DNA from 3 places in the Streptomyces sp. NPDC046909 genome. Region 3 is predicted to be linked to each of the others. Evidence: riboswitches for the same ligand, from Rfam matches in the RefSeq annotation. Region 3 holds a riboswitch; each other region holds the start of a gene.
The links. Region 3 has a riboswitch for cobalamin ahead of ABZ928_RS29895 (ABC transporter substrate-binding protein). Riboswitches for the same ligand answer to the same signal wherever they lie in the genome.
Positions count from the first base shown of each region.

Region 1: another riboswitch for cobalamin. It lies ahead of ABZ928_RS22730 (CbtB-domain containing protein); the one in region 3 lies ahead of ABZ928_RS29895 (ABC transporter substrate-binding protein).
Region 2: another riboswitch for cobalamin. It lies ahead of ABZ928_RS50695 (prenyltransferase/squalene oxidase repeat-containing protein); the one in region 3 lies ahead of ABZ928_RS29895 (ABC transporter substrate-binding protein).

Region 1 is NZ_JBEYXC010000006.1:433,366-435,617, reverse strand. It holds gene ABZ928_RS22735 (CbtA family protein) at 1-704, opposite strand, end outside; gene ABZ928_RS22730 (CbtB-domain containing protein) at 730-951, opposite strand; cobalamin riboswitch at 990-1,143, opposite strand; gene ABZ928_RS22725 (histidine phosphatase family protein) at 1,239-1,805, shown strand; gene ABZ928_RS22720 (ferredoxin) at 1,918-2,252, opposite strand, start outside.
Region 2 is NZ_JBEYXC010000029.1:64,739-66,990, reverse strand. It holds gene ABZ928_RS50695 (prenyltransferase/squalene oxidase repeat-containing protein) at 1-991, opposite strand, end outside; cobalamin riboswitch at 1,106-1,242, opposite strand; gene ABZ928_RS50690 (phosphotransferase) at 1,290-1,940, shown strand; gene ABZ928_RS50685 (nuclear transport factor 2 family protein) at 1,974-2,252, opposite strand, start outside.
Region 3 is NZ_JBEYXC010000009.1:362,344-364,595, forward strand. It holds gene ABZ928_RS29890 (iron chelate uptake ABC transporter family permease subunit) at 1-84, opposite strand, end outside; gene ABZ928_RS29895 (ABC transporter substrate-binding protein) at 81-1,058, opposite strand; cobalamin riboswitch at 1,158-1,347, opposite strand; gene ABZ928_RS29900 (CoA-binding protein) at 1,518-1,925, shown strand; gene ABZ928_RS29905 (formylglycine-generating enzyme family protein) at 1,993-2,252, shown strand, end outside.

The DNA.
Region 1 (2,252 bases), on a different contig from region 3:
ACCAGCAGCCGCTCCGCCAGCAGCCCGAAGAGCAGCCCGAAGGAGGTCCACAGGGTCACCTGGACGGCGAGGGCGGCGAGCCGGTACTGCCACAGCAGCGCGGCCGGGAAGTGCTCCGGCACCTCGTTGAACGACGGCAGGAAGGCGTACGCCAGACCGACGACGAGGACGAAGAACGCGCCCGCCGCGAGGGTGGCGTTCCAGTTGCCCAGGCGGGGCGCGAGGCGCTTGCCCAGGATGACCGCGCCGACCGTGAGCAGCACGCTGAGCACGATCATCAGGAAGAACAGCGCGGTGCGCTGGTTGAGGGTGTCGGGGTCGCCCACGGCCGGCGGGTTGGCCGGGTACTTCAGGAACGGGACGACGTAGACGGAGCCCAGTCCGGCGGCCGCCAGGAGCAGCGCGCTCGCGCGCGGCCCGAAGCGGCCGATCCGGCCGAGCGCGAAGCAGTACGCGAGCGCCGCGATACCGCCGAAGGCGACCCCGTAGACGAGGACGCCGGTGGACAGGCCGGCGGTGGACTGCAGGGTGCGGCTGACGAGTTCCTCGCCGCCGTGCTCGTGGGCGTGGGACTCCTCGAAGGCGATCGCCTGATCGACCTTCGGTTCACCCAGGAAGTACGCGACCACGAGCGCGGCCAGACCCGCGGCGAGGCCCGCGAGCATGCCGCGGACCAACAGGTTTCTGACAGTTGCGGAGTTCATGAGCGGAAGTGCTTCCTCGTCGCTGTCAGTGGCAGGGGAAGCCGAGCAGGTGGCGGGCGTCGTGCACCCACTCGTGGACCCCCTCACCGGAGATGAGGGAGGTGGCGCCCTGTTCGGCGCCGACGAAGTAGAGCAGGACCAGCATCAGCACGCCGAAGAAGACCGCCCAGGGGGCGATGGCGCCGATCGGCAGCTTTGCGGGTACGGCGGTGGAGCTGGTGGTCGGCTGGGCGACGGTCTGCGCCATGGCAGGAGCCTCCTGGGGGAACTCGCGTCCCGTTTCGGTGGTGCACAGGACGACGGGGCGGGTCTGACTCACCCGGCCCGCACCCGAAGGGCGTTCCCGGCATACAGTGGCGCGACCGTGCCGGAATCCCACCGGCTTCCACCGAACCGTCGTCGATATCCACGAGAAGGTACCGCGTGGGAGAGGTGCGGCCAAGAGCGCATGGGAGCACCCCGGGCGCTCCCGGAGGGCTGTTCGGCCCGTCAAATGCCGATCTTGGAGGGGTTGTTGAGCGGGGGAAGGGACGTATGACCAGCCGAGTGATGTTGATCTCACCCGCGATCACGGAGGCGCTGCGGGAGGCCAGGTTCGACGACGGCTGCTCTCTCGACGCCTCCGGGCGCCGCCTCGCCGAGGCCGCCGCGGGCACCCTCCCGGCAGCTGACCTGGTCGTCTGCTCCCCCACCGTGCGCTGCCGGGAGACGGCCGCCGCGCTCGGGCTGCGCGCCGAGGACGCGGCACCGCTGGCGGCCCTGGACGCCGGGCGCTGGCGCGGTTCGACCTTGGCCGACGTGAGCGCCAAGGAGCCGGAGTCACTGGCCCGTTGGCTCGCGGACCCCGAGTCGGCGCCGCACGACGGCGAGTCGGTGCGCGCGGTGTGCGACCGAGTCGGACGGTGGCTGGACACGGTCGCCGACGGCGCGGGGCGCGTCATCGCCGTGGCCGAGCCCGAACTCGCGCGCGCGGTGGTCGTACGGGCCCTCGGCGCACCGGAGTCGGCGTTCTGGCGCACGGACGTCCCGCCACTGACGGTCGTCGAGCTCAGCGGCCGACTGGGGCGCTGGAACGTACGCCTGGGGCGTGCGCTGGGCTGAGGTGGGCTCGGCGCGGTGTCGAGGGCTGGTTCAGGGCGATCGGCCCCTCCGCCGGGCTCAGTTCAGCGCTCAGTGCGCCGCTCAGTACGCCGTACGCCGCTCAGTTCTGCGCTCAGCGCAGCGTCGCCATGAAGTCCGTGCAGGCCTGGGCGCAGTCGCGGCAGGCCTTCGCGCCCTCCTCGGCGCCGGGGCGGCCGTCGAAGGCGTGGGCGCACTCCAGGCACACCGTCCGGCACCATTCCAGCTGGACGCGGATGGCGTTCTCGTCCAGCCGGTTCTGCTCGGACAGCACCCGGCACGTCGCGTCGCAGACCTCCGCGCACATGATGCCCTTGCGTCGTACGAGTTCCTGTTCCTCGGTCCCGTCCGGATCCACGAGGCTCGCGCGCAGGGCACACGCCCGGGCGCACTCGGTGCACGCCTGTGCGCAGACGAAGCGGTCCTCCA
Region 2 (2,252 bases), on a different contig from region 3:
AGATCAGCTGGGCGTACGCGGCCGGGCCGCTCTGCGCGGCCCACTTCAGGGCGTGGGTCTCCAGCCAGTGAACGGACGCGGCGGCCTCGTCGTTGAAATCGGCGGCGGAGAGGGCGACCACGGCGTCGGCCGTGTTGCCGTAGTCCGGCTGGTCCTCGGCGCCGGGGAGCGCGGACTTAAGGTACTTGTCCTTGGCCATGGTCCCGGCGAGGTACGAGGCGCCGTTGTGGACGGCCCGCTCGAAGTCCCGGGGCTTCTCGCAGGACTTGGAGGCCTGCTCACCGCCGAGGAGGAAGATCTGAGGCTGCCCGCCCAGGCCGCTGAGCACGGCCGCCGCCGTGGCGTCCGCGTTGGCGACGAGCTTGCCCTTCTTGTCGGGCTGGTAGGCGAACGCGCCGCCGTCGCCGGTGCAGGGCAGGGCGAGCTTCAGCAGGGCGTCGGAGGGGGTCTTGCCGTCCTTCTCGAACGACTTCATCGACCCGGTGCCTGTCATGCTCGCGGCGAGGATCGCGTCGATGACGACGGACGTGGAGTTCGCGTCGGTCGCCCCGCCCGCCGTGTAGCCCCAGCCGCCGTCCTCGTTCTGCACCGACTTCAGCCAGGCGAGCCCCTTGCGTACCGCGTCCTCATGCTGGCTGGTGACCGTGGCGAGCGCCTGGACGGCCGCGGCCGTGCTGTTGGTGTCGACCATCACCTTGGCGTCGCAGGGCTTGGTGGTGTCCGCGCGGAACGCCGGGAAGGCGCCGCTCGCGCACTGCTGCCCGGCCAGCCAGTCCTCGGCCTTCTGGGCGGGGATCACGCCCTGCCGGTTCAGCGCCAGCAGCGTCAACGACTGCCGCCACACCCCGTCGTACGTCGGATCCCCCGCCCCGTACAACCCCTCGGGTATCGCCACCGACGGTGAGGGAGAAGGACTCGCGGCCACGGCCGGTGCGGCCGCCCCGATCACTGCGGTGGCGGCCAGGACCGCGGCGCTGCGGCGGACGTTCATGATCGGCGGGTGCCTCTCCCTGAAGGGGAGCCGGGCAGCACGGGACACCCCGGCGGCTCGGCTCCGTATGCCTCGACGGTGCCGTGCAGCGGCCGTTGCCGATGCACGTGAGCCGGTCACTAGAACCGTGCGGGGCGATCCGGCTCGCCGTCCCGGGGAGTGGGGCGGCTCACGGTTGCGGGTCAGCGCCGGATTTGCACCGGCTTCCCCCCGTACGGGTGTGATGACGACCCGGCCACTCTACCGGCACGTAACAAGCCCCCTGAGAGGCGGCTGTGCGCCGGGTAGGTTCACCGGCATGGGGATCGCGACGGGGAGACGGATCGGCTCGGGGCGGGCCTCCGACGTGTACGAGATCGACGCGGCGTGGGTGCTGCGGCGCGCCCGGCACCCGTACGGCGACGCGCTCGCCGAGGCGGCCGTGATGGAGCGGGTGCGGGGGCATGGCTACCCCGTGCCCCGGGTGCGGGTCGAGGACTGCTCGCGGACCGACCTCGTCATGGAGCGGCTGTACGGGCCGACGATGCTGGGCGCGTTCGCCGCCGGGCGGATCGGGCCTCGGGAGGCGGGGGAGGAACTGGCCGGGCTGCTGCGGCGGTTGCACGCCATCCCCGGGCGGATCGTGCATCTGGACCTGCATCCGGACAACGTCATCCTCACCCCCGACGGGCCCTACGTCATCGACTGGGCCAACGCCGAGGAGGGCGACCCCGGCCTCGACTGGGGCATGTCGGCGGTGATCCTCGCCCAGGTCGCCGTGGGCGACGAACCCTTCGCGGAGGCGGCGGGCTCGATGCTGGCCGCGCTGCTCGCGGATCCCTCGGGGGCGACCGGGGAGGGGCTGGCGGAGGCGCGGCGACGGCGGGCCGTCAACCCGACGATGAGCCGCCGGGAGGTCGAACTGCTCGGTGAGGCGGAGGAGTTGATCAGGTCGTACTGGCCGTCGTGAAGGCCGAAGTGAAGGCCGTCGTGGCAGCCTCGACTACGCGCTCACCGCTGACGCCTGAGGCGTCGGTCCCCCGAACGGCAGATGCAGCGCACGCGACGCCAGCAGCCAACTCCCGTCCCCCGTACGCCGGAACGTGTCCTCGTAGTGCCCGACCTGGACCGGCGCGCCGGGCGGCACGATGCCGCCGCCGTAGCCGTCGACCCGGTACGTCGTGAAGTACGAGGTCGCCGACGCCGTCTCCGAAGACGTCACCGTGACCAGGACGTTGGACATCACGCGCCGCGACAGCCGGTCCTCGGGGCGCGACCCGAA
Region 3 (2,252 bases):
GGGGCCGATGGTGATGGCCAAGGCGAGGGACGCGACCAGCAGGAGGACCCCGGTCGCGCCCAGCACCACCGGCCTGGTGGTCACTTCGCGAGCCCGAACGCGCGGATCCCCGCCGCGACTTGTTCGACTCCCTCGACCGTGCGGATGGTCGGGTTCATGGCCTGCCCGCTGAGCAGCACGTACCGCTTGTGCCTGACGGCGTCCATGTTCCTGGTGACCGGGTCGGACTCCAGGAAGGCGATCTTCTTGGCGGCGGACTCGGCGGTCTGGGACTTGCGGGTCAGGTCGCCGATGACGAGGACGTCGGGGTCGCGGTCGGCGACGGTCTCCCAGTTGATCTGCGGCCACTCCTCGTGCGTGTCGTCGAAGACGTTCTGCGCGCCGAGGGCCCGGGTGATGATGCCGGGCGCTCCGCAACAGCCCGCCATGTAGGGCGAGTCGGAGTTGGCGAACCAGTACAGGAGGGTGACGTCGGAGGCGTCGAGACCCGAAGTGGCCTTCGCCATGCGCCGTTTGAGCGAGGCGACCAGCTTCTCGCCCCGCTCCTCCACCCCGAACACCTCGGCCAGGTCCCGGACTTCGCCGTAGACGGCGTCGATACCGAGCGCCTCGCTCCGCGACCCGTCGCCGTCCCCGGAGTTGTCCTTGCCGGCACAGTCGGACGGAGAGACATATGTAGGCACACCGAGCTTCTCGAACTGCTCCCGGGTGGCCACACCACCCTTGCCCAGGGTGGAGACGAACGAGGCGGCGACGAAGTCGGGTTCGGCCTCCAGGACCCGCTCGTAGGAGGGGGCGTTGTCGGCGATCCGCGGTACCTTCGCGTTCGCCTTCTCCAGCCCCTTCATCACGGGGTCGGTCCAGGTCGCCGTACCCGCCATGCGGTCGGCGAGGCCGAGGGAGAGCATGATCTCGGTGGTGCCCTGGTTGAGCGAGACGGCCCGCTTCGGTGGGGAGTCGACGCGGACGGTGCGGCCGCAGTTGTCCAGGGTGACGGCGGCCTTGGCATCGGTCGGGGCGGTGTCGGAGCAGGCGGTCAGCAGCAGGGTTCCCGCCATGAGCAGGGCGGCGGAACGCGCGTGGGGCACGGGAGTCGGTCCTCAGTCGTCGAGGGCTCGAACGCGGAGCCCGGTCGTACGGTGCTCCCCCGCCGCGGGTCGGCCGCGGGGGCCGCCAGCAGGTCTTCGGACTCGGGTTCCACCGGATCGGAGCGCCTTCCCGGACGCCGTACGGCGATCCAGTGGCCGATGCCCCGCCCGTCACCCTCACCGCTGCGCGTCAGCTCCGGATTCCCACCGGATTCCCTGACCCACGTCCATGGGTTCGACTGGCCCCGGCAAGCTATCACGACGGCACGCGCCCACCTCGAACAGCCCGTCAGGGGATTCCAGCCGACCTCCCACTGAGGTCGTCGAGCGACGTGGCCTGGATGTCGAGGTGCCGACACCGGGAATCCCAGCCCCTCGCCCGCTGTTGCCGAGCACGACACCCTTTGCACGGACCCGAGGAGGCCGAGCGTGTACGGCGACCCAGCGACGATCCGCAAGATCCTCACCGAGAGCGGCGACACCTGGGCGATCGTGGGCCTGTCGTCGAACCAGCGGCGCGCGGCGTACGGCGTCGCGGACGTCCTGCGGCGGTATGGCAAGCGCATCGTGCCCGTGCACCCGAAGGCGGAGACGGTGCACGGCGAGCAGGGCTACGCCTCCCTCGCGGACATCCCCTTCGACGTGGACGTCGTGGACGTCTTCGTCAACAGCGACCTGGCCGGTCCGGTCGCCGACGAGGCGGTCGCCAAGGGCGCGAAGGCGGTCTGGTTCCAGCTGGGCGTCATCGACGAGGCGGCGTACGACCGCACCCGCGCGGCCGGTCTCGACATGGTCATGGACTTCTGCCCCGCGATCGAGATCCCCCGGCTCGGCTGAACCTCCGGCTCGGTTGCCCTCCGGCTCTGCTGACCGCCCGCACAGGAACCTCGCCTAACCTCGCGGAATGCACGACTCCCCCTCCCCCTGCTGCATGCCGTCGGGCGGCGGCCAGGCCCCCGAGCGGCACCGGATCCTCCCTCCGCCGACGCCCCGCCGGGCGGCGGACGACGGCATGGTGGCGCTGCCCGGCGGCGAGTTCCTGATGGGCGCGGAGGACACGGAGGGCTTTCCGGCCGACGGGGAGGGGCCGGTGCGGACAGTGCGGGTCGAGCCGTTCCGGATCGACGCGTGCGCGGTGACCAATGAACGGTTCGCGGAGTTCGT